Regions from separate parts of the Pseudoalteromonas sp. MQS005 genome, predicted to be linked through region 1. Evidence: predicted binding sites of a transcription regulator. Region 1 holds the regulator's gene; each other region holds the start of a gene.
The links. The regulator FliA, encoded in region 1, starts transcription of late flagellar genes. The targets are predictions, from matches to a motif close to CTAAAGNTNNNNNNNNNNNNGCCGATA.
Positions count from the first base shown of each region.

Region 2: the regulator FliA is predicted to act here: its motif matches at 1,597-1,623, upstream of A9479_RS06815 (VC2046/SO_2500 family protein).
Region 3: the regulator FliA is predicted to act here: its motif matches at 7,988-8,014, upstream of pomA (flagellar motor protein PomA).

Region 1 is NZ_LYRQ01000003.1:86,113-97,150, reverse strand. It holds gene flhA (flagellar biosynthesis protein FlhA) at 1-1,206, shown strand, start outside; gene flhF (flagellar biosynthesis protein FlhF) at 1,228-2,718, shown strand; gene A9479_RS02520 (MinD/ParA family protein) at 2,711-3,571, shown strand; gene A9479_RS02515 (RNA polymerase sigma factor FliA) at 3,598-4,308, shown strand; gene cheY (chemotaxis response regulator CheY) at 4,349-4,732, shown strand; gene A9479_RS02505 (protein phosphatase CheZ) at 4,749-5,516, shown strand; gene A9479_RS02500 (chemotaxis protein CheA) at 5,531-7,747, shown strand; gene A9479_RS02495 (chemotaxis response regulator protein-glutamate methylesterase) at 7,801-8,952, shown strand; gene A9479_RS02490 (flagellar motor protein) at 8,945-9,709, shown strand; gene A9479_RS02485 (flagellar motor protein MotB) at 9,715-10,677, shown strand; gene A9479_RS02480 (ParA family protein) at 10,690-11,038, shown strand, end outside.
Region 2 is NZ_LYRQ01000013.1:66,750-77,787, reverse strand. It holds gene A9479_RS06825 (YchJ family protein) at 1-452, shown strand, start outside; gene A9479_RS06820 (DUF6172 family protein) at 520-822, opposite strand; gene A9479_RS06815 (VC2046/SO_2500 family protein) at 1,035-1,562, opposite strand; tRNA gene A9479_RS06810 (tRNA-Tyr) at 1,675-1,759, shown strand; tRNA gene A9479_RS06805 (tRNA-Tyr) at 1,809-1,893, shown strand; gene A9479_RS06800 (M48 family metallopeptidase) at 1,919-2,611, opposite strand; gene A9479_RS06795 (PAS domain S-box protein) at 2,857-6,168, shown strand; gene A9479_RS06790 (two-component system response regulator) at 6,186-7,181, shown strand; gene A9479_RS06785 (VOC family protein) at 7,229-7,657, opposite strand; gene A9479_RS06780 (HD domain-containing protein) at 7,662-8,318, opposite strand; gene A9479_RS06775 (class I SAM-dependent methyltransferase) at 8,458-9,648, shown strand; gene A9479_RS06770 (PilZ domain-containing protein) at 9,658-9,954, opposite strand; gene A9479_RS06765 (two-component system response regulator) at 9,963-10,343, opposite strand; gene hrpA (ATP-dependent RNA helicase HrpA) at 10,570-11,038, opposite strand, start outside.
Region 3 is NZ_LYRQ01000060.1:3,985-15,022, reverse strand. It holds gene thiL (thiamine-phosphate kinase) at 17-991, shown strand; gene A9479_RS16820 (phosphatidylglycerophosphatase A) at 988-1,473, shown strand; gene A9479_RS16815 (ligand-binding sensor domain-containing diguanylate cyclase) at 1,505-4,591, shown strand; gene dxs (1-deoxy-D-xylulose-5-phosphate synthase) at 4,654-6,516, opposite strand; gene ispA ((2E,6E)-farnesyl diphosphate synthase) at 6,632-7,519, opposite strand; gene xseB (exodeoxyribonuclease VII small subunit) at 7,522-7,764, opposite strand; gene pomA (flagellar motor protein PomA) at 8,068-8,835, shown strand; gene A9479_RS16790 (flagellar motor protein MotB) at 8,838-9,758, shown strand; gene A9479_RS16785 (hypothetical protein) at 9,906-10,391, shown strand; gene A9479_RS16780 (DNA topoisomerase III) at 10,467-11,038, shown strand, end outside.

The DNA of each region.
Region 1 (11,038 bases):
TTAGTCCCAGGTATGCCACACCTTGCATTTTTAAGCTTAGGGGCGCTTTTAGGTTACCTTGCATACTATACTCAGCAAAATAAACTGAAATTAGCCGCTGCAGAAGCAGAAGAAGCCGAAAATGCCGCCTCAGGTACCGGAATTGCGGCTAAACAAGAGCAAAAAGAACTGGGTTGGGATGATGTTCAACAAGTTGATGTTATTGGTCTAGAAGTCGGTTACCGACTCATTCCTCTCGTTGACCAATCACAAGGTGGCGAGCTGTTAAACCGTATTAAAGGAGTGCGTAAAAAACTATCTCAAGAGCTGGGCTTTTTAGTGCCGCCGGTGCATATACGCGATAATCTAGAACTCGACCCAAATGCATACCGCATAACCATGATGGGTGTATCAAGTGGTGAGGGTGAGCTTAAACATGGTGATGAATTAGCGATTAACCCAGGCCAAGTATTTGGCCCGCTAAAAGGAATTGAAACTAAAGATCCTGCGTTTGGTTTAGATGCAGTTTGGATAAAACCTGATCAAAAAGATGAAGCACAGTCTTTAGGTTACACGGTGGTTGATTCGGCTACCGTGGTGGCAACCCATATTAGCCAGTTACTCACCAATAGCGCCGCATTATTACTCGGACATGAAGAAGTACAAAACTTATTAGATATGTTAGGTAAGAGTCACCCTCGCTTAGTTGAAGGACTTGTACCTGAGGTATTACCGCTGACCACCATCGTTAAAGTACTACAAAATTTATTAAATGAAGGGGTAGCAATACGAGATATGCGCTCAATTGTTCAAACCCTTGTTGAGTATGGACCTCGCAGCCAAGACCCAGATGTATTAACGGCTGCAGTGCGAATATCACTGCGTAGATTAATCGTCCAAGATGCCGTTGGTATGTCTTCTGAAATCCCTGTCATAACCTTGGCGCCTGAGTTGGAACAGATGTTGCATCAGTCACTTCAAAATGCAGGTGATGAAGGTGCCGGAATAGAACCAGGGCTTGCTGATAGACTTCAAACATCATTGAATGAAGCGCATCAAAATCAAGAAATGGCCGGTGAACCTTCAATATTGCTAACGTCAGGAATGTTACGCACTGTGTTATCTCGATTTGTTAAATACACCATTCCAGGATTGCGAGTGATGTCTTACCAAGAGATACCAGATGAAAGACAGATCAAGATTGTCAGCTCTGTAGGCCAACAATAAGATTTTAAAGGGGTTTGAATTATGAAAATTAAACGTTTTTTTGCTAAAGACATGCGCACTGCACTAAAAGAAGTAAAAGAAGAGTTGGGTGTTGATGCGGTTATTATGTCAAATAAAAAACTAGCTAATGGCGTTGAAATTGTTGCTGCAGTTGATTACGACAAAGCAGCGACAAAACCGCCAGAGCAGCCTCAAAGCCAACCTGCTGCAAGAGCTTCATTTGCACATACTGAGCAAAGTTCACATAATTTTGTTAAACCAGAACCGCAACGCGCTCAACCTAAGCCACAGGCAAAGGTTGCAGATAGCTTACAAGCTTTACTAGAGCGTCAGTCTCCACGTCCTCGTTCAGCAGAGCTTGCTTCAATGTTTTCACACTCTGGCATTGACACTTCTGGTCACTATCAAGAACAAGAGCCTGTGCAATCACGACCTAAAAATATGTTTGAACGTGAACAAAGCGCGCCAGTGCGTCCTCGCACCCAAGCCGATAGCTTAGGTTTCGACGACTTAGACAGTGGCTTTGACGATTTAGATTCACCTAGCGCACCGCGTCAGCAAACAATTCATAAAGAATCCAGTGACATCAGCACAATGCGTGAAGAAATGAACGCAATTCGTCAACTATTAGAGCACCAAGTATCAGGTTTAATGCAGCAAGATATGGCACGTCGCGACCCGACCCGTGCATGTATGATTGACCGCTTAGTCGGTATGGGGATAGAAAAAAATGTTGCTGAGCAAATGGCATGTTTTGTACCAGACGATGTGTCTCGCCAACAAGGCTGGAAAGCTTTATTGAACATGGTTGAAGATCAAATGCAAACCACGAACAACGAAATACTTCGCCAAGGCGGTGTTTTTGCGTTAGTCGGGCCTACAGGCGTGGGTAAAACCACCACAGTTGCAAAACTGGCAGCATTGGGTGCACAAAAATACGGTGCCGATAAAGTAGCGCTTATTACTACCGATACCTACCGTATTGGTGCTTATGAGCAGCTAGCAACGTATGGTCGTATTATAGGTTGTGGCGTTAAACAAGTTAAAGATGCAAATGAATTAGCAGAAGTTTTATACCATTTACGAAATAAACGTCTAGTCTTAATTGATACAGCGGGAATGAGTCAACGTGATTTACGCTTAACTGAGCAGTTAAACACCTTGATGCGTAATCAGCGTGTTGATATACGTAGTTATTTAGTATTAAGTGCGACGGCGCAAATTAATGTATTACAAGAAACAGTAAGGCACTTTAAAAAAGTACAGCTAAGCGGATGTATTTTTACTAAACTTGATGAGTCATTGAGTTTAGGTGAGATTATTAGTATTGCGATTCAAAATCGTCTCCCAATAGGGTATCTTACTAACGGTCAGCGAGTACCAGAAGATATTAGAGTGGCAAATGCCGAAAAACTAGTAAAAAAAGCTGAGCAATTGTATTTAAAAAGAATAAAAGCACAACAATCACGACACCAATCAGTGGCGTCGAGCACAGTAGAGATGTATGATTAACACAGTTTTAGATCAAGCAAGCGGCCTTCGCAAAATGAGCAAGAATAATAATAACGGCGTAAAAGTTATCGCTGTCACCGGCGGCAAAGGTGGAGTGGGTAAAACGAACGTATCCCTTAACACGGCAATCGCGTTAGGCCAACAAGGCAAACGTGTGCTTGTACTAGATGCTGATTTAGGATTAGCGAATTGTGATGTGATGCTTGGACTGCGCGTTGAGCGTAATTTATCTCATGTTTTATCGGGCGAATGTGAACTTGATGATATTTTAGTCGAAGGTCCCGCAGGCATAAAAATAGTGCCTGCAACATCGGGTTCGCAAAGTATGGTTGAGTTATCACCCTCAGAGCACGCTGGACTTATTCGTGCATTTAGTGAACTTAACACCGACTTTGATATTTTAATTGTTGATACCGCTGCGGGTATTTCCGATATGGTGCTGAGTTTTTCTCGCGCAGCGCAAGATGTGGTTGTGGTGGTATGTGATGAGCCTACATCAATTACCGATGCCTATGCTTTAATTAAAGTACTTAGCCGTGAGCACGGCGTTTATAAATTTAAAATTGTTGCCAATATGGTGCGTAGTTTACGCGAAGGGCAGGAATTGTTTGCAAAACTTTCAAAGGTTACCGACCGATTTTTAGATATATCAATGGAGTTGGTTGCAACGGTTCCATATGATGAAAATATGCGCAAATCAACGCGCCGCCAAAAAGTAATTGTTGAGGTTTTTCCTGGGTCGCCTGCTGCAATTGCTTTTAAAACACTGGCTACAAAAATTGCTAAGTGGCCAACACCTAGTCAAGCCTCGGGTCATTTAGAGTTTTTCATTGAGAAACTAGTTAGTAACTAACAATGACAATACCGGTGAATAGAGCTATGGGATATCAGTCAACACAGAATTTAAATATGATTGTTGAAAAGCATGCCTCATTAGTCAAAAAAGTGGCGTGCCATTTAATTGCTCGTTTACCGGCCAGTGTGCAGCTAGATGATTTAATTCAATCGGGTATGATTGGTTTAATTGAAGCTTCAAAAAACTTTGATGCAAGCAAAGGCGCAAGCTTTGAAACCTTTGCCGGTATTCGTATTCGTGGTGCGATGATAGACGAAATGCGCCGAGGCGATTGGGTTCCACGTTCAGTTCACAGAAAAAGCCGTTTGGTTGCAGAGACTATTGTTGCGCTTGAGAACAGTTTAAACCGTGAACCTAAAGATAGTGAAGTTGCTGAAAAACTTGAAATTTCGCTAAATGAGTACCATCATATTTTAAACGATGTAAATGTAAGCAAAGTGTTAGGTATTGAAGACCTTGGTATAGATGATGATGTGATTACACCTCATGGCCAAGATTTAGCACTAGACAAACCGTTCAATAATGTTAAAAATGAACGGTTTAATGAGTCTTTACTCAGTGCAATAAAGTCGTTACCGGAAAAAGATGCAATGGTGCTTTCTTTGTACTATAACGATGAGATGAATTTAAAAGAAATTGGGCATATACTCGATGTAAGTGAATCGCGTGTAAGTCAGATACATGGTCAGGCGATGATTAAGCTTAAAGCAAAAATCAATGACTGGATAAACTAGAAGTAAGTAAATAAAGGTTCAGGCCTCACTGGAGGATGTTTTGGATAAAAACATTAAAATTCTTGTTGTTGATGATTTCTCAACAATGAGACGTATTATTAAAAACCTGTTGCGCGATTTAGGTTTTACCAATGTTCAAGAAGCAGATGACGGGTCAACTGCTTTGCCTATGTTGCAAAATCAAGCGTTTGATTTTGTTGTAACAGATTGGAATATGCCAGGCATGCAAGGTATTGATCTTTTAAGGGCAATTCGAGCTGATGAAAAATTAAAGCATATTCCTGTTTTAATGGTTACAGCAGAAGCTAAAAAAGAACAAATAATTGCTGCGGCCCAAGCAGGTGTTAATGGTTATATTGTTAAACCATTTACTGCAGGTACATTGAAAACTAAATTAGAAAAAGTGTTCGAACGCTTAGGTTAATGAGAGGGAGAGGCTTATGTCAGCACCTGCTGCGCCTCAGATTACTTTAGAACAAGCTCGCCAGTTAGTTGTTTTTTTAGAAAATGGTGAGCAAGATAAAGCGAATCAGTTAATTTTAGAAACAGCTTCACAAGAGCAATCACAGTTATTTGCTGAGGTGGGTAAGTTGACGCGTCAACTGCACGAAGCTTTAAAAAGTTTCGAGTTAGACACGCGTTTAACAGACATTACCACTGATGCCATCCCTGACGCAAAAAAACGCCTTAACTATGTCATGGAAATGACAGAAAACGCAGCCAATAAGACAATGGATGCGGTTGAAGCAAGCTTACCATTAGCACAAGAAATCGCTGACGAAATAGCTGATATCAAGCCAACGTGGGATCGTTTAATGAACCGCGAAATAGAGCTTGGTGAGTTTAAATCACTTTGTCATAGTATTGATAAGTTTATGAGCAGTTCTCATCACAAAACCGATGAGTTACAAATGCTGATGACTAATGTGCTGATGGCTCAAGACTATCAAGATTTAACCGGTCAGGTTATTCGCCGTGTTATTGAACTTGTCCGTGAAGTTGAAGAAAGTTTAATTCACCTGTTAACTGCATTTGCAGCGCAAGGTGGTGAGGTTGAACCAACTGAACAACCAGAAAAAATAGAAGATCCCATTGTTGCACAAACACTAGCAGGTCCCGAAGGGCCTATTATTGATAAAGAAACGCGTAATGATGTTGTATCTGATCAAGATGAAGTTGATGATCTATTATCAAGTTTGGGCTTCTAATAGGAGAGTACTGCATGAGCTTTGAAGTCGATGAAGATATTTTACAAGACTTTTTAGTAGAGGCCGGAGAAATCCTTGAGCTTTTATCTGAACAGTTAGTAGAACTGGAAAACAACCCAGATGATACTGAGCTACTAAACGCAATATTTCGCGGTTTCCACACTGTAAAGGGTGGCGCTGGCTTTTTGGCTATGACAGAGCTTGTTGATGCATGTCATGGTGCTGAAAATGTGTTTGATTTACTGCGCCAAGGTGTAAGAACAGTTAACTCTGAATTAATGGATGTGATTTTACAAGCACTGGATACCATTAATGAAATGTTTGCCACGATTAAAAATCGTGACCAGCCAGAGCCTGCTGATCCAGAATTACTTGCAGTACTTCACAAACTTGGACAGCCACCGACAGCAGAAGAGCTTGCCGGCGATTCTGTGGTTGAAGATATAGCTCCTGTCGAAACCCCATCGGTAGAGCCCGAACCAGTTGCAGAGCAACCGAGCAACGATGCTGAAGAAGACCCGTTTGCTTTTGATGAATTATTTAGCGGCTCAGATAGCAGCAGTACTGAGTCTCAGATTGATGAAATAACCGAAGACGAATTCGAAAGCCTACTTGATGAACTTCATGGAAAAGGGCAAGCCCCACAAGAAAAACAATCATCATCAAGTGACAATGATGTCAGTGGTGATATAACTGACGATGAGTTTGACAGCTTATTGGATGAACTTCATGGTGTAGGCAGCTTTGGCGAAGTGAGCCAAGCAACCGCAAGTACACCACAACAAACACCATCAGCTCCTGTGGCTCCACCAAGTAACGAGCAAAGCTCGGGCGATGATGAAATAAGTGACGACGAGTTTGAAGCGTTACTTGATGAACTTCATGGTAAAGGTGCACCTAAGTCGATAGAAACACCGGCTCCTGTAAGTAAACCAGAACCAGTGGCAGCTAAAAAGCCAGAACCAGTTGCTGCAGCTAAGCCACAGCCTAAACCAGAGCCAGCTAAGCCGGCTCCTGCGGCACAAGCAGCTAAAGCTGCGCCGCCTAAAAAAGCAGCGCCTCCACCGGCAGAAACAACAGTACGTGTTGATACCAAACGCCTAGACCAAATAATGAACATGGTGGGCGAGTTAGTACTTGTGCGAAATCGCTTAGTGAGTTTGGCGACTAACTCTGATAGCGAGGCTATGGGTAAAGCTATTTCCAACTTAGATGTTGTGACTGCTGATATCCAAGGTGCAGTAATGCAAACACGAATGCAGCCGATTAAAAAAGTATTTGGCCGTTTTCCTCGTGTTGTACGTGACTTAGCACGAACACTTAAAAAAGATATTAATTTATTACTTGTCGGTGAAGACACCGATTTAGATAAAAATTTAGTGGAAGCATTGGCCGATCCATTGGTGCATTTGGTTCGCAACTCGGTCGACCATGGTATTGAAATGCCCGATATTCGTGAAGCATCGGGTAAACCTAGAACAGGTACGGTGACTTTATCAGCTTCGCAACAGGGTGATCATATTCTACTTACCATCCAAGATGATGGTGCCGGTATGGATGCTGAAAAGCTTAAAAAGATTGCGATTAGTAAAGGGGTGCTTGATCACGACCAAGCGAGTCGTCTTTCTGATACTGAAGCTTATAACCTTATTTTTGCACCTGGGTTTTCAACCAAAGAAGAAATCTCAGATATTTCTGGCCGTGGTGTTGGTATGGATGTGGTTAAAACAAAAATCACTCAGCTCAATGGCTCGGTTAACATAAAATCAGAAATGGGCGTAGGGACTACTTTAGAAATCAAAGTTCCACTAACACTTGCGATATTGCCTACCTTAATGGTGGTGGTGGGAGAGCAAACCTTTGCCTTGCCGCTAGCGGGTGTAAGTGAAATATTCCACTTAGATTTAACAAAAACTAATGTGGTTGATGGCCAGCTAACGATTATTGTTCGTAAAAAGTCGATTCCATTATTCTACCTTGAACATTGGCTTATAAAAGGCGCTGATAGAGGTCAGCGAAAAGCACAAGGGCATGTCGTTATTGTGCAAATAGGGACTCAAAAAGTAGGGTTCGTTGTTGATTCACTAATAGGTCAAGAAGAAGTGGTGATCAAGCCTCTAGATGCATTATTGCAAGGTACGCCGGGTATGGCGGGTGCGACTATTACCTCTGATGGTGGAATTGCACTGATATTAGATGTACCGAGTATGCTAAAGCATTACGCTGGATAATAAAAAGTAGGTATAAACTTTATGCCTACCCATTCATTGAATAAGAGAGCGAAATGGCTGTTAAAGTTTTAGTAGTTGATGATTCAAGCTTTTTTCGCCGCAGAGTGAGTGAAATTCTTGAACAAGACAGCGGCATTGAGGTAATAGGCTTTGCTGTAAATGGCCGAGAGGCCGTCGAAAAAACAGCTCAGTTACGTCCTGATGTTATCACCATGGATGTTGAAATGCCGGTGCTGGATGGTATTAGTGCTGTGAAAGAGATCATGGCGAGTAATCCAACACCTATTTTAATGTTTTCATCGTTAACACGAGCAGGGGCATCTGCCACTTTGGATGCGCTTGATGCTGGGGCGATGGACTTTTTACCTAAAAAGTTTGAAGATATTGCTCGCAATAACGATGATGCAATTAAGTTATTGCAAAATAAGGTTAAGGAAATAGGCCGCCAGCGTATTGGAAGAATTACGAGAACGGCCCCATCTCCAAGTATTAGTAAACCAGCGTCAAACAGTTCTGAACGCTTTTCTAACCTTGCTAAAAAGCCGATAGTTCAACCTGATCGTAGCTTTAATAATGCGAGTCCTGCACCTAATAACAGCAGTGCCTCAGCGCGTGCCAGTGGTAAGCAGTATCAGTTAGTTGCTATTGGTACATCCACAGGTGGGCCAGTTGCACTGCAAACTATTTTGACGCAATTACCTGCTAATTTTCCACACCCTATTTTACTCATACAGCATATGCCTGCTGCATTTACCCCGGCCTTTGCTACTCGCTTAGATGGCTTGTGTAAGATTAAGGTAAAAGAAGCGCAGCAAGGCGATAGATTACAACCTGGGTGCGCTTATTTAGCGCCAGGTGGCCAGCAAATGATGGTAGAAGGACGTGGCTCTAATAGAACCCTTCGTGTGTTTGAAGATAAAAATGAACGAGTAAACTATAAACCAAGTGTTGATATTACCTTTGCCAGTGCGGCCAAAGCGTATCAAGGTGATGTGCTTGCCATTATTTTGACAGGCATGGGTGCAGATGGTCGTGATGGTGCTCGCATGCTTAAGCAAACTGGCGCTACAATTTGGGCTCAGGATGAAAAAAGCTGTGTTGTCTATGGTATGCCTCAGGCGATAGCCAGTGCAGGTTTAGCGAGCGAAAGCATTAGCCTTCATGATGTGGCTGCACGCTTAAAAAGAGAGGTTGGCTGTGGATAAGCTTTCTGTTTTAGGATTACTGGTTGCATTAGGTGCTATTGCAATCGGTTATTCTTTAGAGGGAGGTGTGGTATCTGCGCTGTTTAATGGGCCTGCACTAATTATTGTATTAGGCGGTACATTAGGTGCGGTGATGTTACAAACATCAGCCAATACATTTAAAAAAATGCTTAGTATTACTCATTGGGTTTTTGTTACCGACGACCATGATATTGAAGATGCTATTGAGCAAGTAAAACGCTGGTCGCATAAAGCCCGTCAAGAAGGGTATTTAGCATTAGAAAACGAAGCACTTGCGCATTCAGATCCCTATGCCGCCAAAGGACTGAGTTTATTAGTTGATGGCTGTTCAGAGCAAAAACTACGCGATACCCTCGAGATTGACTTATTACTTGAGCGAGAACGATTACTTGAGGCTAGCCGGGTATATGAAGCAATGGGTGGGTATAGCCCAACTATTGGTATTTTAGGTGCGGTACTTGGGCTTATTCAAGCCATGTCATTTATTAACGATCCTGAGCAGTTAGGAACGGGTATTGCCACCGCGTTCATTGCAACTATATATGGTGTTGGTTTGGCTAATTTATTATTTTTACCTATGGCCAATAAGCTAAAGCAACGGGTTGAACAAAAGATGCTTTATCACGAAATGTTAGCGGAAGGTGTAATTGCTATTAGCCAAGGTGAGAGCCCTATTAATATTGAACTAAAGCTTGAAGCCTACCGCGTTGAACGTCCAATTTTACAGGCCCATTAGCGCCTATGTTACGCCGTCGCTTACGTCATCACCAATTAAAGAGCCAACATACTGAGCGTTGGTTAGTTTCTTATGCGGATTATATGACCATAATGTTTGCATTTTTTGTTGTATTGTATGCAATTGCGATAAACAAAGAAGACAACATCAAGGTTTTATCTGATTCTCTTGAGCATGTTTTTGATAAGTCTGCAAAACAATATTCTCAGCAGGGTAACGGGGTAAATGGTGATGCTTTATTGCTTGAAAGGGTGACCCCTGAGGCTGAAATACTCTATGGCGAAAGTATTCAAGAGCAAGAGCAAGGCCCAATGTTACTCGATGGTCAAAGTGACAATAGCAATATTAGTCAACGCCACTTAGGTAAGCCGCTGGATAGTTTATTGGCTAAATTACAATCGTCGCTAATTGATGAGATACGCAGTGGCGAGGCTAGCTTAGAACTAAGCCAAGACTGGTTGGTTATAGAGCTCAATTCCGGATTGTTGTTTGCCAGTGGTAGTGCTGTTGCACATAACAAGGCCAAAGAGATTGTAAAAAAAATTGAAGCAATCATTGCATCAGTCGATAACTATATAAGAGTACGCGGGTATACAGATAACGAAACCATACGAAATGAAATATTTCGTTCTAATTGGGAGTTATCAGTGGCGCGTGCAACCTCAATATTAGTTGAGCTAGAGCGTTTGGGCATTGAATCCGCGCGCATGGCCATTGAGGGGTATGGTCAATACTCGCCCTTTGCCGATAATGATACCGAAGCTGGGCGTGCTGAAAACCGTAAAGTCGTGATTGCACTTTCTAAATATGGTTTAGCACCAGAGCCCTCTGATGAACAAACGAAATCATCAATTTCAGTATCAGAGCAAAGTCAGCCAGAAATTGAGCTACCTGCCCAAGACGATACAATAAAAATAATCCGTTTACCGCATGGTGGCATCCGTGTTACAACGCGCAACGAACAGTAATTAGGATGTAATGTGAAAGTTTGGACAGTAGCCAATCAAAAAGGGGGAGTAGGCAAAACCACTACAGCGGTTAGCCTTGCAGGGATCCTTGCGCTTCAAGGCAAGCGCGTGTTATTGATTGATACAGATCCTCATGCTTCACTAACCTATTACTTTGGTATTGATTCAGAAGATTTAGAGGTCAGTGTTTACGATATTTTTACTCGCGGCTCGAGTATGAAAAGCGAAGAAATATTGCAAGCATTATGCCCCTCAACAATTGAAAACCTTGATATTTTACCCGCAACTATGGCGATCGCGACACTTGACCGTAGCATGGGTAATAAAACGGGAATGGGCCTGATTTTAAAAAAAACACTGG
Region 2 (11,038 bases), on a different contig from region 1:
TTTGTGGCAGTCAGCAACCTTATGCTGATTGCTGCGAGCCTTTTCATTTAAAAACCAAACAGCCACACACACCAGAGCAACTTATGCGTGCACGCTACAGTGCTTATGCTGTTAAAAACGCGGTTTTTGTTCGTGAAAGTTATGCAAAAGAAAAACAAGCTGAAAATTCAATTTCAGAAATTAAAGATTTTGCAAATAGTTGCCGTTTTATAAACTTAACCGTATTAGACTCTGGTTATAATGATGAAACAGGATTTGTTACATTTAAAGCTCACTACTTTTATCAAGATTTATATTGCGAGTTGGCAGAAAATTCAAGGTTTATTAAAGAAGATGGACAATGGCGATACCTTGATGGTGAGATTACACCGGTTGCCGATATTAAAGTAAAACGTAATGATACGTGCCCTTGTGGCAGTAATAAAAAATACAAAAAATGTCATAGTGTATAAACTTCAGCTACAAAAAATGGGCCACAAGGCCCATTTTCAAAAACTACACTAAACGCAAATTAGCGTTTTACTCGCCATCATCTTCATCGAAATCTTGACGCTGTGCAGGTCTTGCTAAAATCTCTAAGTAAAAAGAAGTTAAACCTTGCTTTTCAATTTCACTGATGTGATTGTTAATTTCAGCAACGTGAACCACTTGGGCTTCTTCAGCCGTGTTACCAAACTTACAATCAAATGCCCAGTAGTCGGCATCAACAGGTAAAGTTTTATTACGTTCTCTTTTCAAATATTTTTTCACTTCATGCTTTGCAGCATCAACCATACGAGGGTATTTGATTTTCTCATGATTCAGCGTGAATGTTTTCTTCATTACGTTCCTAATTACCTTGGTTTAATGATAATGGCATTTAATGTCATACCATTTGCGCCATTATAGCAATTGCATTTAAATTTTGGATGCTTTTTTTATATTAAATCAGTTATTAAAATAAAGCACCTATAAAACCAATAGTTACTTACTACTATAAACACAGTTTATTACAATCAAATGGCATGTATAAAGCAGCAATTGAACACATATAATTAGGCACTAAACAAATGTAATGGCTGGTGGATAGCTTCATTTTGTAAATCATCATAAAATGCCACCGCATCCATTTGAGGGTTTGATAACTCGGTGTTGGTATTTTGAATTCGTCGACGTACCGCTAATTCACAGTTATCAATGACAGTCAGAGGAATGTGGTTTTTATCATCACGAATATTAAATGGCTCAGGCTTTAAGCACTGAGTTAACTTTATATCACTCATCCCTACAGCGCTTCCCATTTTTGCTAAAAGCTCTGTGTTATTTTTACCAATTAACATATTAAAGGTATCTGGCGCTAATGGCTGCTTTGGACCTGCGCCAAATTGTTTACGCAGAGCATCTTCATTAGCTTGATAATGCTTAGTGTCACTTTTGGGTAGGTGGAATTCACTAAAATCGAGTGCATCGTGAGAGAGCATTGCTAATAAAAGTGCAAACTCGCCTCGGCGGTTTTCGTGCACACTTTCGTTAAGCCTTGTTTTTAACTGGCTCTCCGTGATTAACAAATCACCAATCTGCATAGACTTTAGCCTATTTAACTAATTAATAAGTATTTATCGGCTAAATTTGAATTTTCTTTAGCTTTTTTCTTTACTTAAATAAGAAGTTTGCTATTATCTGCCGCGTTGCATTGGAGGGGTTCCCGAGCGGCCAAAGGGATCAGACTGTAAATCTGACGGCTCAGCCTTCGCTGGTTCGAATCCAGCTCCCTCCACCACTTTTCTTAGGCTAAGTTAAGTGGGGCCAAATGCAATAACAATTAGTGTGGAGGGGTTCCCGAGCGGCCAAAGGGATCAGACTGTAAATCTGACGGCTCAGCCTTCGCTGGTTCGAATCCAGCTCCCTCCACCACTTCTCTTCTCTACCTTATTTCTTTTTATTCAAATACCCACTGTAAACTCATACCATGATTGTTTAACCAGTTACTTGCTTGTTTATAATCTGAATAAAATAATCCCACACGTTGCCAAAATTGAGCACTGTGATTTAAATATTTTAAATGTGCTAATTCATGAACAATCACGTAGTCAATGACCCATGTCGGTGCACTTGCCAAGTGTAAGTTGAAGGTTAGTTCACGCCTGCGATTACAACTACCCCAGCGACGTTTATACAATTGAATACGAATATTACTCGGTAGCTTTTCACCCATCAGCTGACAATAATCGTTAACTCGCATTTCAATATAACTTTCTAATTTCTCATGCAAAAACTGCTCTAGCAAACTTTGATACATTTGCGTTTGATGCTTTACACGTGAAGAAATACTCAGTAACAGCGTTTGGCTTTCATTGTGCTGCTGCCATTGAGTGCGTACTGCGTTATCAAATTGCACATTAACAGCTTCATTAAATAATTTAATACTCTGGGTTTTGAGTGGAAACTGTCGTGTATCGGCTTGAATTTGTTGCTTATGTAACTGAGCATCAATCCAGTCCTGTTTACTTAACAGCCATTCATTAATTTGTGTTTTCGTTACAAAATGGGGCGCATATACCGTAAGCTCACGTTGTGCGACTTTGATAGCCACTGTTTTTCTTCGCTTACTACGCTTTAAAGTGTAATCCAACAATGAATGCTGCCTATTTATAATTAACCACTGGGTTTTATTTTACCTTGTACCATAACGGCTAATCTATAAATAATCCCCACTAAATGCCATTTTAATAACAATGCATTTAGTGCTACTCAATAAATAGTATGATTTAGAGCTTAAAACACTTACGTTACTTTTGTAATTTATAACTCAATACCTTGTGATTATTATTGTATTTTATATTAGACTGAATTTAAGAGTTATTATGTGAATGATTGATGTTAGCTAATTTTTTTATAAACGAACCAGATCCAAGCCTAATTATTAATGGTGTATACGACCCAAGTTTAGTGACACTATCTATACTCACCGCAATTTTTGCAGCTTATTTTTCTTTGCACGTTATCGATTTAGCAAATAATACACATTTTAAATCTTATCGAAAGTTAGCCAATATAACCGCAGCCTTAGTCCTTGCCGGAGGGGTCTGGAGCATGCACTTTATTGCTATGCTCGCATTTTCTTTGTGCACTACAATTGAATACGACCCCACACTAACTTTTGTATCGTTTATACCGGCTTTACTGGCATGTACCATTGCTTTTTCTTGTTTGAAAACATATAGCTCTCACCCTCGTATTATCAATTTAATTCTAAGCTCTCTTTTATTTGGCGCGGGTGTTGGCACCATGCATTACAGCGGTATGGCCGCGATGCAATTAAGTCCTTTACTTCGTTATGATCCAATATGGTTTGGCGCTTCAATTGTTGTTGCAGTGCTGCTGTCTTTTATAAGTCTCTATGCACGTTTTCATTTACCAGCACACTTTAAAAAATTAACGCCTGTGCATAATCGTATTATTTGCGCCCTTATTCTTGGCCTTGCCGTGGCTGGTATGCATTATATGGGCATGGCTGCTACGCGATTTATTGCAACAAGCCCGATAATTAACGAGCAAACAAACCAATCACATCTAACCTTTATTGCTATTAGTGTGTCGTTCGCCACGCTTTTATTAACAGCGGTGGTTGTGATCATCAATGGCATGATCCGATACAGAATGCTGTTGGGGAAAAAATCAGCTGAAGAGTCTCGCCTTGATGCTATTTTATCAACTGCCATTGACGGCATCGTTACTATAAATATTAAAGGCACTATTTTGAGCTTTAATAAAGCCGCAGAAACAATTTTTGGCTGGCAAGATAATGAGGTCATTGGCCAGAATGTAAAAATATTAATGGCTGATGATATTGCTAATCAACACGATGCTTTTTTAAAAAATACAACAAACCATGAGGTAAAACGTGTTATTGGTGTTAATCGCGATGTGTGGGCAAAACATAAAAATGGTCATCAATTTCCAATTCGCTTAGGGATTGGTGAAGTAAAGCAATTACAAACTGAAACATTGTTTGTAGGCTTTATTACCGATTTAACTGAGCAAAGAGCGTTACAACAAAGCTTAATTGAAAAAGAGCGACAATACCGTACCTTAATGAACAATATGCCCGGTGTGGTATTTCGCTGCTTGTTAGATGAACACTGGAGTATGTTGTTTATCAGCCCTAGCGTCTATGAACTAACGGGTTATCGCGCTGAAGAATTTACTGAGCAGCGTATTACCTTTGCCGAGCTTATTGTTAAAGAAGATGAAGCGGCTATTTCTTTAGCGATTGATCAAGCAGTTGCATCGACCAGTCAATACTCAATTGAGTATCGCATTCGCCATCGCAACGGCAATATTATTTGGGTACTTGATCAAGCAAGTATTATCACTAACTCTAAAGATGATACACGCTGGGTTGATGGCGTTTTAGTTGATATAACCAAGCGCCATGAATATGAGCAAAGCTTAAAGCAAGCTAAATACGAGGCTGAAGCAGCCGCGCAAGCTAAACAGTCTTTTATGGCAAATATGAGCCATGAGATACGTACCCCCATGAATGCAATTATTGGCTTTAGTGATATTTTAATGAATAGTCCGCTTAATAAAGAACAACAAAAACAAATTATTACCGTTAATAACGCTGCGCGTTCTTTATTGCATTTACTCAACGATATCCTTGATTCAGCAAAGCTAGAGAAAGGTAAACTCGAAATTCAAAAAGTACATTTTAACTTGCAAGAATTGCTCGATAATATTGTGTCGACATTTTGGCTTGATGCAAAACGCAAAGACTTACAGCTCATTTTAAAAATAGCTGACAATGTAAATCCATTTTATTTTGGTGATGATACGCGTTTACGCCAAGTGCTAACCAATTTAATCGGCAATGCGATAAAGTTTACTGAGCAAGGCCATGTTACTGTTTCGGTTACTCATAAACCCAATCAACCCATTTTATTTGAAGTACAAGATAGTGGTATAGGTATCGAAAAAGGTCGCCTTGAGGCTATTTTTAAACCCTTTGAGCAAGCAGATGGCACCACAACACGCCGATTTGGTGGCACAGGGCTTGGCACAACAATTAGTAAGCAGCTGGTTGAATTAATGGGCGGCAAAATATATGCACAAAGTACCCTTGGTCAAGGTAGCTGTTTTTCCTTTACTGTTGGGCTTGAGCCAGGCGAAAAAAGTCAAGTGCAAGCCATTAGTAAAAACGCATTTAACTTACCCCCATTAAAAATCTTAGTGGTGGATGATATTGAACAAAATATCGAACTACTCACTATTATGCTTTCCCAAGCAGGCCATCAGGTAAGTAAAGCAAATAATGGTTTTGAGGCCATTGACATGTTTAATCAGCATCGCTTTGATATTATCCTAATGGATATTCATATGCCTAAATGTGATGGGATCAGTGCCACAGCATCAATTCGCTCTTTAGAGCAGCAAAAACAACTAAAGCACACGCCAATAATTGCCTTAACGGCCAGTGTGCTACAGCAAGATAAACTAACAGCCAAACAAGCGGGTATGAATGGTTTTACAACCAAACCCGTTGACATAAACCAACTCAACCAAGAAATAGCACGGGTGCTTGGGCTTACTATCAGCCAGTTAGTAACTAACGATCCAATAGATTCAAAACTTCGTATAGATTTTAATAAAGGCGAAAAAATGTGGGGCAGCAAAGAGAAACATCTCAAAGAGGTTGTACTCTTTTTAGCTCAGCATCAAAATAGTATGCTAACTTTGGCGACCACTAAGCTAAACGATAAGCATTATGCTCATATTTTGCATAATTTAAAAGGTCTTGCCGGTAATTTAGCGCTCAATAATTTATCTTACTTAATTGCGCAAGCTGAAAAACAACGTGATATAACAAGTTATACTCAGTGCATATTAAAATGTCAGCAAGAGTGGCAGCAGCTAGCAGATGAATTATCACACTTACACATTGCTTTTAAAGAGAATGAATTACAAAAAGAAACCGTGTCAGATGCTGAATTTATTCACCAATTAACGCTTTTACTCAGCCAAGCTAAACGAGCAGAGTTGGATGATACGTTATTAAGTTATATTGAAAGAATAACACCCGAACAACACAAAGCTGCTATTTTGAATATTTATGAGCAGTTTAATGACTTTGAATTTGATAATGCACAAACACAGCTCAACGCATTATTAACAACACTCAATAACTAGCTCTTCTGAGGATACCGATGGATCAATCGATAAGTCAGGCGCGAATATTAATCGTCGATGATGAACCTGCAAATTTAAAAGTAATGCGCGAGGTCTTAGCGAGTAACTACCGTTTATCGTTTGCTAAATCGGGGGCTGTGGCACTGCAATTAATAGAAAACGCTCCGCCAAAACTCATTTTACTTGATGTAATGATGCCAGATATTAATGGCTTTGAAGTGTGCAAAATTTTAAAAGCTAATCCTAAAACCGCACACATTCCGGTCATTTTTGTCACCGCACTCACGCAAGAACAAGATGAATCGGAAGGGTTTTCGCTAGGTGCGGTTGACTATATAACCAAACCTATTAGCCCTGCGATTGTAAAGGCAAGGGTAAAAACTCATCTTTCTTTAGTACAAGCCGAGCAACTAAAACAAGCACATGTAGATTTAGTTGAGCGATTGGGTCGCGCGGCAGAGTATAAAGATACCGATACGGGTGAGCATATTGCACGAATGAGCCAATACAGCAAAGTACTTGCTTTAGCGTTGGGAATGAACGAACAACACGCAGAATTATTACGCCAAGCTGCGCCAATGCACGATGTCGGAAAAATAGGTATTCCTGATTCGATACTGTTAAAACCTGGCAAATTAACCCCCGACGAATTTGCACACATGAAAGAGCATGCCGCTATAGGGGCTAAAATATTGGCCAACTCACCTTCCCCCTTACTGCAACTTGCCCATGTATTGGCTATCGAACATCATGAAAAATGGGATGGCACAGGTTATCCTAATGGATTGAAAGGCGAGGAAATCTCTATTGAGGGGCGGATTGTAGCGATTGCTGATGTATTTGATGCACTTACATCAAAACGTCCTTATAAAGAGCCTTGGAGCATAGAGCAAACACTAGAGCATATGCAACAACAAGCAGGAAAACACTTTGACCCTCAGCTGGTTGATCTTTTTATTAGCAAAATAGACGCTATTTTAGCGATAAAAAAGGCTCATCAAGAACGCGATTAAATCGTCTCTTTTTTGAACAAATATTACTGCACAAAGTTCAACAGGACCTAGCCCCTTTTGGCATTGTGAGAGCCTAACGCTACAGCTGGAAAATGCTGTTTTATAATGCGGTAGTGATGGGAAGTGATCTCATGGCTATTGCCACTGTTATCTTTAAAATACATAGAAAAAGTCACGCCATGATCAGCCAGTATCGTTTTAATTTCAAGCTGCTCAAAATGTGCTAACCACGCTATAAATTGCTCACCGGTTGCAGCAAAAGCGATTCCTTTACTTCGCCCTGGCGCCTCAAATAAAGCTAAACGTGTCGATCCGTTTTCATCTTCAAGCGTTAAAGGGCCTTTGCCTTCTTCATTCCAAAATGCTAATTCCTCTACTACAGTAAAACCAAGCACCTTTTCATACCAATCAACGGCTTGGGTGAGGCTTTGAACATTTAAATGACAATGATCAATACCGCTCAATTTTGGCCTCACTGTCTTACCCTCCAATTTCAGATTTTAGCTGCTCTAAAAAGTCATACATGTAATCTGTTCTTCTAAGTGCTTCGGCTTTAGCAGAAGGTGTATTCATACTTTTTGCAATATGCAGTAACTTTATAAAAAAATGATCTAATGTGTATTGTTTATCATCGGGCTCACGCTCTAAACAAAATGGATCATTAGGATTGTACAAAAGTCGGCTTATTGAGCCCCCCACTTTCATACAACGACTAACACCAATAGCCCCTAAGGCATCCATTCTGTCAGCATCTTGTACAATCTGTGCTTCAACGGTTTTAATAGCAATATTGGCGCTAAAACTATGCGCGGCTATGGCGTGGTGAATATCATCAAATAGCGCTTCATCATAGCCAATAGACGCTAAAAAACTAATCGCTTTATCGGCAGCCATCGTTGAAGCTTTTGCCCTATCGGGATGGTTTTTTGCTACGGCCACACAATCATGTAACCACGCAGCAGGTAAAACAACATTCATATTGGCTTTTTCAGCAGTGCATAATTTAACTGCAACACGTACTACCCGTTCAATATGGGTAATATCATGGGCTACATCAGCATGGATAAGCGCTGTTATAAATTCTCTGCATTGCTGATCAAGTTGCTTTAATGAAGGGCTAAGGGCTAAATTGTTCACCGAGCTTCCAAAAATCTATTTAAACGAGGTAATATCCCCTACTTTAACGCGATTTATAAGGCCCTTGCAAAACATTCATTGTATGTTGCGCGTGGCTTGACTAAAATACAGCGCTTATTTATTACTACAGAGAAGCCCTATGTCATCTGCCGTTTACCTGCAAGCTGGTCGCGATAAATCATTAAAAAGAAAACACCCTTGGTTATTTTCTAAAGCCATCAAAAAAATTAAAGGTAAACCTGGATTAGGTGACACGGTAACCATACACGACAGTGAAGGTAAGTTTTTAGCCACCGCGGCTTACAGCCCGCATTCACAAATTCGCGCGCGTGTTTGGAGCTTTGATGAAAAAGAAGTCATAGATCAACATTTTTTCGAGCGTCGCCTACGTCGTGCTTTAGAAGCTCGCAGCCATGCGATTGAAGAAGGTGGACTGACCGGTTTTAGGCTTTGCGCCGCTGAATCCGATTATTTACCGGGTGTTACCATAGATAAATTTGATAACACCTTGGTTTGTCAGTTACTCAGTGCCGGTGCTGAGCGCCACAAAGGTGAAATTGTTGGCGCATTAATGGCTATTTTCCCAGGCTCAAATATTTATGAGCGCTCAGATGTAGATGTGCGCACTAAAGAAGGCTTGGAGCCAATTAAAGGAGTGCTTTGGGGTAATGAACCCACAGCGCCAGTTATCATTGAAGAAAATGGTTTAAAAATTGAAGTTGATATTCTTGAAGGCCATAAAACCGGCTTTTATTTAGATCAACGTGATAGCCGTGCTGCACTGGAGCGTTTTTCAAAAGATAAAACCGTATTAAATTGCTTTAGTTATACGGGAACGTTTTCTCTTTATGCCCTGCGTGGTGGCTGTAAGCATGTAACCAATGTCGATGTTTCACAACCAGCTCTTGATACAGCAAAGCGCAATGTTGAACATAACAACCTTGATTTAAATAAAGTCGACTTTGTAAAACAAGATGTATTTAAGTTATTGCGCCAATACCGTGAAGACGGCGTGATGTTTGATACGATTGTGATGGATCCGCCTAAATTTGCTGATAATAAAGCGCAGTTAACTGGGGCATGTCGGGGTTACAAAGATATTAATATGATTGCGATGCAAATATTAAAACCAGGCGGCACACTGCTTACTTTCTCATGCTCTGGTTTAATGGAACAAAATTTGTTTCAAAAAGTGGTTGCAGATGCAGCACTTGATGCAGGTAAAGATTTGCTGATCATGGAGCGCTTAAATCAAGCAGCTGACCACCCTATTGCGGGCAGCTACCCTGAAGGCTTTTATCTTAAAGGCCTTATTTGTAAGGTTTACTAAACACTAATTTTAGTTAAACTCAATAATTTCTAGCCCTGCGGTTATCGTGCCATCCTCTTCTGTGCTGGCACGTATCACCTTTGCAGTGGCTTTTAACGGTGCAATGCTTGGATGGGTTGATGCAATATCAACCGATAAAATTGAGTTAAGCTCTAATAAATCATCGAGCTGCAAGGAGAGCCCTGTTGCACTTAAGTCAAGGCAGGTGCCTGTGTAACTTAGTCCTGCGACGGGCTCAATCGAGGTTAACTTAGCGGGTGTGTTAACCTGCATACGTCTGTAGTTTCGCTTATCTTCAGTAAACATAATTCCCTCTACACAATATTATTAATTTTTTCTCGTAGTACGGCGATAGAAAAAGGTTTTACAACGTAAGCATCACACCCTGAGTCAAAGCCTGCTTGTTGCTCAAGCTCTGACTCAAGTCCTGATATCATCACCACCGGAATGTGTTTTGTCTCTGGCGTATGTTTAAGTATGCGACAGGTATCATAACCATCAAGCCCCGGCATACATACATCAAGCAAAATAATATCAGGCGGATTAGCAATGGCAGATGCTAAACAACTTTTACCAGAATCAGCATAGCTTAAATCAAATGTTGATGCTAACCCTGCTTTGAGTATTTCAAAATTGAAATACTCATCATCAACCACTAACAATTGTCGCGCTTGGTGTTTTAGTAATGAGGACATAGCAATGTCATTTCCTTCTCAAGTTAGTCCCTTAGGGTCTGTTGACCGTTCAAGGTTGAATTTGCAGTAGCCTGTTTGGTATTTAGGCAAGGCAGAGCCTATGTGGTGTGGTTTTTACTTAGCCCACTAGGTTACAAACCTCGCGCCGCAATTAAACTGCCCTTAGTTTGAACAAATTTTAATCCACAAAGGTCAACAGACCCTAGCTTAATAGCGAATAAAGGGATTATTCAATTTCTTTTATCGCATTTAACACACGTTTTGCTGAAATTGGATAAGGTGTACCTAAGGTTTGCGCAAATAAGGATACGCGTAATTCTTGCTGCATCCAAAAAATAGCCTCAACATCATCAGGCAATGGCATTCCTTTAGGGGTTTTATTCGTCAGTTTTTTATATTCTTGCGCCACTTTTTCAAGCTCTAGCACACATAATCTATCACGATTTGGGTCAACGGGTAGCTTTTCTAGTCGTTTTTGAATCGCTTTTAAGTAACGAATTAAATCGCCGAGCTTATCCGCCCCATGCTGGCTCACAAAACCTTTAAAAATAAGCGATTCTAACTGAGATTTAATATCGCCATGGGCAGTGATCATGGTTAAATCTACTCGCCCTTTCATTTTTTTATGCAGCGCATGAGCAATACTCAGTACTTGCTCTACTTGGGTTGCAATTGCTACTACGGTGTCGCCTAAT
Region 3 (11,038 bases), on a different contig from region 1:
GCCGGCTTTTTTGTGTATGAAGGAATTTGAATTAATTAATCACTACTTTAAAGGTCGCGGTATCACTCGTCGCGATGTTAATTTAGGGATTGGAGATGACTGTGCGCTTGTCACAGTACCAGCAAACTGTCAGCTTGCTGTAACAACAGATACCTTAGTTGCTGGGGTGCATTTTTTTCATGATATCTCTCCTCGCGCATTAGGGCATCGAGCTCTGGCAGTAAATTTAAGTGATTTAGCTGCCATGGGTGCAGAGCCTACATGGGTATCGGTTGCACTCACGTTGCCAAGTATCGATCCACAATGGATTGCAGAGCTGACTGACGGCATGCATGAAATTGCTGAGTACTTTAATGTACAAATTATTGGTGGCGATACGACTCAAGGCCCACTCAGTATTACTATTTGTGCAAAAGGCACGGTTCCTGAAGGTAAAGCACTGCGTCGAAGTGGCGCAAAAGTGGGCGACTGGATTTTTGTAACCGGACCGCTAGGTGATGCTGGTTTGGCTATTGAGTCAAAAAAACAAGGTTTGCCAGTTGCACCTGAACATTTAAAGCATATTAATAAATGTTTAAACTTTCCAACGCCACGCGTGGCCGCCGGACAAGCTTTGCGTGGCTTAGCGTCATCAGCTATTGATATTTCAGACGGTTTACTTGCTGATTTAGGGCACATTTTGGATTTGTCACAGGTCAGTGCAACAATCAATATTGAAAATGTACCTACTTCTGATGCGATGCAAGCGAGTCTTGATTTTGAGCAACAGCTTCCTTTTATACTCAACTATGGCGATGACTATGAACTACTTTACACTGTCCCAGACAGTAATAAGAGTATGCTCGATATTAAGTTGCGCCAATACGGTGTAGAAGCAACCTGTATCGGCCAAATCAAAAGTGGTGACGGGAATATAGAATTATTACACCAAGGTGAAAAGTTTGTTTTTGAGCACAAAGGCTTTGAGCACTTTTCCAAGGAGCAGGTTTGAATAAAAACCGATTATTTAATTTAAAACGCCCACATCAATTTTTTGGTTTGGGTTTTGGTACAGGGCTTGCGCCTAAAGCCCCTGGTACATTTGGTACTTTAGCGGCGTTACCATTTATTTTTATTACCATGCATTTTCCGTTATGGTTACAAATTGTATTTGCGGTGGTGATCAGTATATTTGGTATTTGGGCATGTGGAAAAACAGCTGATGACCTTCAAGTTCATGATCATCCAGCTATTGTTTGGGATGAAGTCGCTGGTTACTATATAACGATGATTGGTGCAGCACTGAATTGGCAAACATTATTAGTGGGCTTTTTACTATTTCGCTTTTTTGATATAGCAAAGCCAGGGCCGATTCGTATACTTGATAAACGTGCTCATGGTGGGTTTGGTATTATGGCCGATGATGTACTTGCAGGTATTTTTTCGCTTATTTGTTTGCAAGCATTGATAAAAGTAGGTTTACTACCCTTTTAATTTATTATTTGTTTAACTAGGTGGCAGCACTATGATGCGATTTTTATTGGTTTGTGTACTCTTGATGTGTGCCATGCCAAGTACGGCTTCAATTACTGATTACGTAGTTAAACAATGGAACATTAAAGACGGACTTCCCTCACAATCCCTCAAAAGTGTGGTGCAAGATAACCAAGGCTACATGTGGCTTGGTACGCAATTCGGATTAAGCCGATTTGATGGTAACACTTTTACTAATTACAACACTCAAAATAGTCTGTTTTTACCCAGCAATGGCATCAATAAATTACTGATTGATGGCCAAGGACTATTATGGATAGGCACGAAAAACGGCCTCGTTGTTATAGACCCAGAAAAGCTAACCGCACAAGAGTTTAATATTAAAGGCCCTGTTAGAGATATTCTTGAAGACTCTAAAGGCAGTATTTGGATAGCAGCTAATGGGCTTTATTACATAGACAGAGGCCAGATAGAGCTGCGCGACCAGCTAAACAATCCGAGCCCTATCGTAAATGCCACTGCGATCACCCAAATAGTAGGGTCAGTCAGTAAAATGGCGCTCTCACCAGAGGGAATTTGGCTGGTTAACGATCGTAATTTATTGCGCTTGACGCAAAGCGCGTCTGATTTTTCTAAATTGCGCTTAGAGCTTACCGCTAAAGTGGCCTTGCCTGATCGTTTAGCACAAACAATTGTTCACGACTTATCCTTTTTAAATGGCAATTTATATCTTGCTTCTGAGCTAGGCGCTTACTTTTTAGATTTAGATGATGAGCTACGCCCATTTCCGCTGCCTAACGCTAACAACTCAGCCGTTTATAAGTTTATGAGTGATGGCAATGGTGGCTTGTGGGTATCGACTTATGGGCGCTTATTGTTCAGAGGGAAGTCGGATGATTGGCAATGGGTTGAGCCCAGTCAATTAGATCAAAGTATTTGGTTTGCCGATATATTTAGAGATGATGAAAATAATATATGGTTAGCGAGTTTTAGTGAGGGACTTTGGCTTGCTCATGAAGGGCGAATAGAGCGCCATTCAGCCATTTCTAAAATGACCGAAGCGGTTATGGCCATTAGTAAATCACCAGATGGTAAGTTATGGATTGCCAACAAAAGCGGCGTAGGCTATTTCGATGCCGATAAAACGTTTATCAATGTCATCAACAGTACCAAGTATGGTAACGCCTCAGTACATGACTTACAGTTTGACGGCAATCGTCTTTATGTTGCCACTGGTAGAGGTTTGTTTTTCTACGAGTCGAATACCTTATATAGTTTCCCTGCCCGTGCGCTAAGTGATAATCCTGTATTTGCTATTAGTACGTCGACTAAAGGCGGCTTTTGGGTGGGCACTGGGCGAGGCTTATATCGTTTAAATTACAACGGGTTAAACCCTTTTGCGTACAATGCTTTTTTAGGCAGTAAGTTTGTAACCTATGTTTTAGATAAACCAAATTTTGGGGTGATTGGTACCAGTAAAGGGGCGTATTACTTTACTGAACGCGGGATAGAAAAAATAGGCGACCAAACCACTTTGGAAAGTGCGTACGTTACTAGCATTTTACACATTAAAGGCGTGGGGATTTTAATTGGCTCGCTTAACGATGGTTTGTTTTATCGCAGTGGACAAGGGCAGTGGCAGCAATTAGATGCCGCCAATGGGCTGCCATATGGTTCTATATTTAGTCTTGAGTACGATGATACTACAAAACGCATTTGGGTAAGCACCATGAAAGGGGTTTATCGCATGCCAGTTGAGCAATTCAAAGCCAACATTGAAAGCCTAAAAGTGGAGGAAGTGATCTCTTCATTTGATCGACAGCTCGATGGTAAAGCAAGTCAATGCTGTAATGGTTTAGGCCATGATGCGGTGGTTGATATGGATAATTCAATTTGGTATCCCAGCTTGCAAGGCGTTGTAGAAATTCCTAAAGACGTAGAATTATTTGGATTACGCTCGCTAAAGCCAACCATAGAAACTTTAACCACGCCATCACGAAAACTTGCTGCGGCTGCGTTAGGTAAAAAGCCAGTACTTAAAACTGACGAGCGTGATGTAACGCTTACCTATACCGCTATCGATTATTATGCACCTGCAAGTATAGAGTTTAGGTATAAACTCAATGGACTTGATAATGATTGGCGCTATGCAAATACCCGCCGAGAAGCTATTTACACTAACTTACCAGCAGGTATGTTTTTATTTGAATTAGAGACAAAACGTCAAGGTGAAGATTGGGGCAAAGCGCAATCGGCCGAATACGCTTTTGTGGTGCCTGAACGATTTGGTGAAACTATATATTTTAGATTACTGATCACCAGTGGTTTTGTGTTGCTCTTTTATTTGGTGTTTTGGGTATTTAAAGTTCAAGAGCGACGTAAGCAGCAAGTTCTTGAGGGGCTTATTACTGAGCGAACCCTTGAGCTTCGCCAAGCAAACGATAAATTAAACCAAGTAAACTCTCAGCTTAAACTTGTTAGTCACTCTGATGAGCTAACAGGGCTGAGAAGTCGCCGTTTTTTGTTTGATCAACTACCAAAAGATATTGAGCATTTTCAGCGTAACTCGCAGTCATTGCAGGCTCAAGGTAAATCGTTGGTGTTGTTAATTATTAATTTAGATAACTTTAGCCGCATTAACGATGCCTATGGCCCTATTGCTGGAGACAGCTGTTTACAACAAGTAGCGGCATTACTTAACTCGCGTACACAAGGTTCTGATTATGTTGCCCGTTGGAGTGGTGATGAGTTTTTACTGTTATTGCGTGATTTTAAATGTAATTTAATCGACAGCTATGTATCTGAATTATGCCAAGCAATTGCAGATTATTCGTTTCAGCTTCCTAACGGTGAAACAACCAATATAACAGCGTCAGTCGGGTGGTCGTTCTATCCGTTACCTCTCTTAGGTGGGCAAGTTATTAGCTGGGAAACATCAATTAATCTAGCTGACATAGCATTACATCAAGTTAAAAAACGTGGCGGCGATGGCGTCGCTAATATTACCTTTGACGAGCAATTAGATGCATTTGAGTTTGAGCAAAACCCCAATGTTGAACAGCAAATTGGTTTGTTACAAAGCAATGGTCTAGCCGATATTAAGGTATGGATGCGCTAGAGGTTATAGATGAGCAATAAAAAAGGAGCCAATGGCTCCTTTTTTATTAAACACGATAAGTGTTAGCTCATAAATGATTTAATTGAAGTTAAAATACCGTGTTCACCTAACCCCATTTCATCGTGCATTTGCTGTTGTGTGCCATGTTTAATGAATTCATCAGGAATACCTAAGTTAAGCACTTTTACATCGGCTTTAATGCTCGCTAAATATTCATTAACTGCAGAGCCTGCACCGCCCGCAATCGCGTTATCTTCAAGGGTTACAATAATATCGTGATCATTAATCAGCTCATCAATTAATGCCGTATCAAGTGGCTTAATAAATCGCATGTTTACTAGAGTGGCATTGAGCTCATCAGTGGCAAGTTGTGCGTTTTCAAGCAAGGTACCAAATGACAATATAGCCACTTTAGTACCTTTTTTAATTACATTCGCTTTGCCAATTTCTAGCTTTTGCATAGTGCTTTGAATGTCTGCTGAGCCTGCACTACCACGCGGGTAACGAACAGCAACAGGACAATTAGCTTGATAGCCTGTATAAAGCATATGACGGCATTCGTTAGTATCACTTGGGGCCATAATGACCATATTAGGTATACAGCGCATAAAGCTTAAGTCGTAGGCGCCTTGATGGGTTTCACCATCGGCTCCAACAATACCGGCGCGGTCTATAGCAAATAATACCGGTAGATTTTGCAGTGCAACGTCGTGAATTAGTTGATCGTACGCGCGTTGTAAAAAGCTAGAATAGATAGCCACAACGGGCTTTAAGCCCTCACAAGCAAAACCTGCAGCAAGAGTAACAGCGTGTTGTTCTGCTATTGCTACGTCAAAGTATTGTTCTGGATACTCTTTAGAAAAACGTACCATGCCTGAACCTTCACGCATAGCTGGCGTGATTGCCATGAGCTTACTGTCTTGCTCGGCCATGTCACAAAGCCAATCACCAAACACATTTGAGAAAGTAGCCGCGCCTGGCTTAGATTTTGGTAAGCTTGATGTTGCAGGATCAAATTTTGGTACGCCATGATAACCAATCGGATCGGCTTCGGCAGGCTTGTAACCTTTGCCTTTCTGGGTTTTTATATGTAAAAGCTGTGGGCCTTTTAAGTTACGCATATTGCGCAGCGTATCAACCAACATATTCACATCATGTCCATCAATTGGGCCAATGTAATTTAGACCTAATTCTTCAAAAAAAGTACCCGGGATCATCATCCCTTTAATGTGTTCTTCCATACGGCTGGCAAGCTCTTTTACCGGCGGTACACCAGAGAGCAGCTTTTTACTGCCTTCGCGGATGTTGGTATAAAAGCTACCTGATAAAATACGCGCAAAATGATTGGTTAGCGCACCGACATTTTCAGATATCGACATTTCGTTATCGTTCAAAATGATCAGCATGTCTGATTTAACATCGCCAAGGTGGTTCATTGCTTCAAAGGCCATACCAGCAGTAATTGCGCCATCGCCTATTACCGCGACTGTTTTACGCCCTTTGCCTTCTTTTTGTGCAGCAATAGACATACCTAACGCCGCAGAAATTGAGGTACTTGAATGGCCAACACTAAAGGTGTCGTATTCACTTTCATCTCTAAAAGGGAAAGGATGCAATCCGTCTTTTTGGCGAATGGTATGCATTTGATCACGACGGCCAGTCAGTATTTTATGCGGATAAGCTTGATGACCCACATCCCAGACCAAGCGGTCATCGGGTGTGTTGTATACATAATGTAGTGCAACGGTAAGTTCTACGGTTCCTAAACCAGACGCTAAATGACCGCTACTTTGCGATACCGAATTGAGTAAATAGTCACGCAATTCATGGCTAAATGCAGGAAGCTTATCTTGTGCTAAGTCTCGCAAGTGGGCTGGTTCGTTCACCAAATCAAGTAATGGATACTTGCTGCTATCAAGTGTCATGGTTTTTTATATATCCTTCGCTAATATTAACCCTCCTCAAAACAAACGAGGTTTAAAAGGCGACTTAATATTCAGTAATAATTTTATACTAAGAGTTAATACGTTTTAGCTGTATTTAATGGTCACGTTCAATTAAATAGTTAGCCAATGCCGCTAAATCTGTTGTGTCTGCGTCAATGTTAGCTAATGCCTCATGGGCTTGTTGTATTAAATTTTGTGCTTTTTGCTTAGCGCCTAGCATACCTAATAAAGCGGGGTATGTCGCTTTATTCGCTGCAATATCTGACCCTTGTGGCTTGCCTAAAGTAAGCGTATCGCCCTCAACATCTAAAATATCGTCATGAACTTGAAATGCAAGCCCTATAGCGTATCCAAAAGTTGATAAGTTATCTAAAGTTTGTTGGCTTGTATTAGGAGCGCACAGTGCGCCAAGAGTGATCGCACAATTTATTAGCGCACCGGTTTTAAGTTTATGAATGCGTTCTAACTCATCAACAGTAATAACCTTATCGGTTGCTGCAATATCGCGGCCTTGTCCGGCAACCATACCTTGTAATCCTGATGCATGCGCTAGTGCTGCGATCATTTTTAATTGTGCTTCAGTCGAACATTTAAATGTATGCTTAGCAATAAGTTCAAATGCTAAAGTTTGCAGTGCATCTCCAGCTAAAATCGCTTGTGCTTCACCGTATACAATATGACATGTAGGGCGACCACGGCGTAAATCATCATCATCCATAGCAGGTAAGTCGTCATGCACTAATGAATAACTATGAATACATTCAATGGCTGCGGCAAGTACATCTAAATCACGCTTGTCAGCACCGAGTATTTTACCTGTGGTGTACACTAAAAACGGGCGCAGTCTTTTACCACCATTCATTACACTGTAATGTGTGGCTTCTTTTATAGTATTGTCGCTTTCAAGAGGTTGTTCAAAATAAAGGTTGAGCGTATTAGCTACATCATCTTGAGCGAGTTTTATTTGTTCTTTTATGCTCACGATTATTCCATATCGTTATCAAACTGAGTAAGCGGTGCTTTTTCGTCATTACCCATTAATATCGACACCTTTTGCTCAGCTTGTTGAAGTTTGCCTGAGGATGCGCTCGCAAGTGCAATACCGCGCTCAAATTGCTTTAAAGACTGTTCAAGCGATAAATCACCTTGTTCCATTTCACTGACAATTGTTGTTAGTTCTTCTAGTGCTTGTTCGAAACTTAAATTTTCAGGTTTTTTAGTCGCCATCTTTATTTTCAACTTACATAATAAATTTAGACGCCAATTTTAGGGGGAATGCTAAACTAGGTCAAAGAATGATATTGTTTTTTGATAGATAAATGCTGTTGATTGGGTTTTATTGCGTTTCAACGTTATTTTTTAAAATTATTAATTTTGATTAATTAGATTGATTACCTATGTTGATCTAAAATATAACTAATCTTAATTTTACCGTTTATCATAAAAATCACTTAAGTATTTCAGTATCTTGCCGATAAACAATTAATAACAACGCTTGCGAAGAAAAAATATAAAACCTTTGGAGGGAATGTGGATTTAGCAACCATTATTGGGATCCTTGGCGCAATTGGCTTAATTGTCATGTCCATGTTTATGAGTAGTAGCGGTGAAGTCGCTATGTTTTACAATACCCCTTCTGTGGTTATTGTATTCGGTGGTTCCCTTTTTATCGTTTTATCTAATTTTACCATGTCGCAATTTCTTGGCATTGGTAAAGTATGTGCAAAAGCGTTCATGTTTAAAATTGAGCCTCCTGAAGCATTAATCGAAAAAGCGGTAGAATTAGCTGACTCTGCTCGAAAAGGCGGGTTTTTAGCCTTAGAAGAAGCCGAAATCCCAAATCCTTTTATGCGCAAAGGCGTTGATATGCTAGTAGATGGGCATGATGCTGATGTGGTACGAGCAACATTACAAAAAGATATTTCGTTAACCACCACTCGCCATGAAATGGGGGCAACCTTATTTAAATCATTAGGTGATATTGCACCTGCAATGGGGATGATCGGTACGTTGATAGGCTTAGTGGCTATGCTCTCGAACATGGATGACCCCAAAGCTATCGGACCGGCAATGGCGGTTGCGTTGTTAACCACATTATACGGTGCATTTTTAGCAAACGTTGTAGCCATTCCTATTCAGGTAAAACTTGAACTGCGTAAAGACGAAGAGGCCATGAATCAGCGCTTAATTTTAGATGCAGTATTAGGTATTCAAGACGGGCAAAATCCTAAAGTAATTGAAGGGATCTTGAAAAATTATCTAGCTGAATCAAAACGCGCAGTCAATACTGAGGAATAATTATGTCAGATGAAGAGTGCAAATGCCCACCTCCAGGACTTCCTGCGTGGATGGGAACGTTTGCCGATTTAATGTCATTATTAATGTGCTTTTTCGTACTTTTACTCGCATTTTCTGAAATGGATGTACTTAAATTTAAACAAATTGCAGGCTCAATGAAGTTTGCTTTTGGTGTACAAAATAAAATAGAAGTAAAAGACATTCCAAAAGGGACATCTGTTATTGCTATGGAGTTTACGCCGGGTAAACCTGAGCCAACTCCTATAGAAACCATTCAGCAACAAACGGTTGAAATGACCCAACAAATGCTTGAGTTTCAGGCGGGAGATGAAAGCTCCGCAGGTGGACGTCAAGAGCAACGTGGTGAAAAGCGAGGTGGTGAATCAAGTAGTACCTCAGAGGAAGTTGCTGCAGCTACGGCAGTGTCTGCTGCTGATCAAGAGCAAATAAATGACTTAGTTAAAAAAATTGCGCAACAGCTTGAAAAGCAAATTATTGATGGGGCTATTGAGCTTGAATCTTTAGGGCAGCAAATCATAATTCGTATTAGAGAAAATGGCTCGTTTCCATCGGGGAGTGCATTTTTACAACCACAATTTAAACCTATCATTCAAGATATTGGCCGATTACTTAAAGATGTACCCGGTGAAATTACGGTGTCTGGTCATACGGATGATTTTCAGGTTTCCAACGAGCTTTACATTAATAACTGGGATTTATCATCTAAACGCGCAGTTGCGGTAGCGAGTGAATTACAAAAAGTTCCAGGTTTTGATAAAACCAGAATGATGGTGGTAGGGCGTGCAGAAACTAGGCCCTTAGTGCCGAACGATTCCCGCGAAGATCGAAGACGTAACCGCCGTGTAGAAATATCAATTTTACAAGGCAAGGCAAAAGAGTCAGCGCCAATTGATGTAAGATAGAATGACTTGGCTATGTACCTTTTTTAGCATAGAATGCAACATTCTTAACAAATGTAATGGGGCGAATATGTTGACTAAGTATTGTAGTATGCCTGGTAACGGCGATGGAACTGATGAAGATACAAAAGTTAAGTAAGGTTATTTAGTTTGCCTGAATGGTTTTTGTATTTTGTAAGTATATTAAGCAAAAGCTGGGTTCTTATTTTGAGTCCGGCTATTTTTATATTCTTTATCCTCAAAGATTATTTAGCTCTTAGGTTCGTTGTTATTACTGCCGCTTTTTTCTTATTTGGCACTGTGACCTACTCAAGTTTAATGGCGTTTGATGATGGTATTTATATATACCGTTACCTTGTATGGGCATTAACAGATATTACTTGGATGGCACTTATTGCTTATTGGGGTCTTAAAGATAAAGTGCATTTGTGGCAATGTGTACTTGGGCAGCTTATTGTTATTGGTGCACCCATTCTTCAATTATTTCGCTTAGTTGACCGACACCTTTGGGATTTATCTTATAGCACTGTGATGTATCAAACATTTATGCCTTTAATAAATATTGCCACTGTTGTTGTCTGCTACCTGCCTCTTTTATATCTTTTTGTTAATAAGCGAAATAAAGCTTTAAGTTAGAAACTATAAAAATATCCCCAGTTTTAAACTGATATGCTAAACTACTGTTTATATGAACAGTGTTAGGGTGTGGTTATGAAACTTTATATTGCTGAAAAACCTTCATTAGGACGCGCTATTGCAGATGCGCTTCCAAAACCTCATAAAAAACACGATGGTTATATTGAAGTGGCGAATGGTGATTGTGTGTCTTGGTGCATAGGCCATTTGCTCGAGCAAGCAGAACCTGATGACTATGACGAACGTTTTAAAAAATGGCAATTTGAGCATTTACCTATTGTGCCTGAACACTGGCAATTAAAAGCTAAAACAAAAACCCGTAAGCAGCTTACCATTTTAAAAAAATTAATTAAGCAGGCAACAACACTCGTACATGCTGGCGATCCTGATCGTGAGGGTCAGCTACTGGTTGATGAAGTAATCGAGCAAACAAAAATTAGTCAAACCAAAAAGCAAAGTATTCAACGCTTATTGATTAGTGATTTAAACTTAACTGCGGTAAAAAAATCACTCAACTCTATGCGGGCTAACCGTGATTTTATCCCTTTAAGTGTATCTGCTTTAGCGCGGTCTCGTGCTGATTGGTTGTTTGGTATGAATTTAACGCGAGCTTATACGCTAGCTGGGCAAAAAGCGGGCTTTGGTAA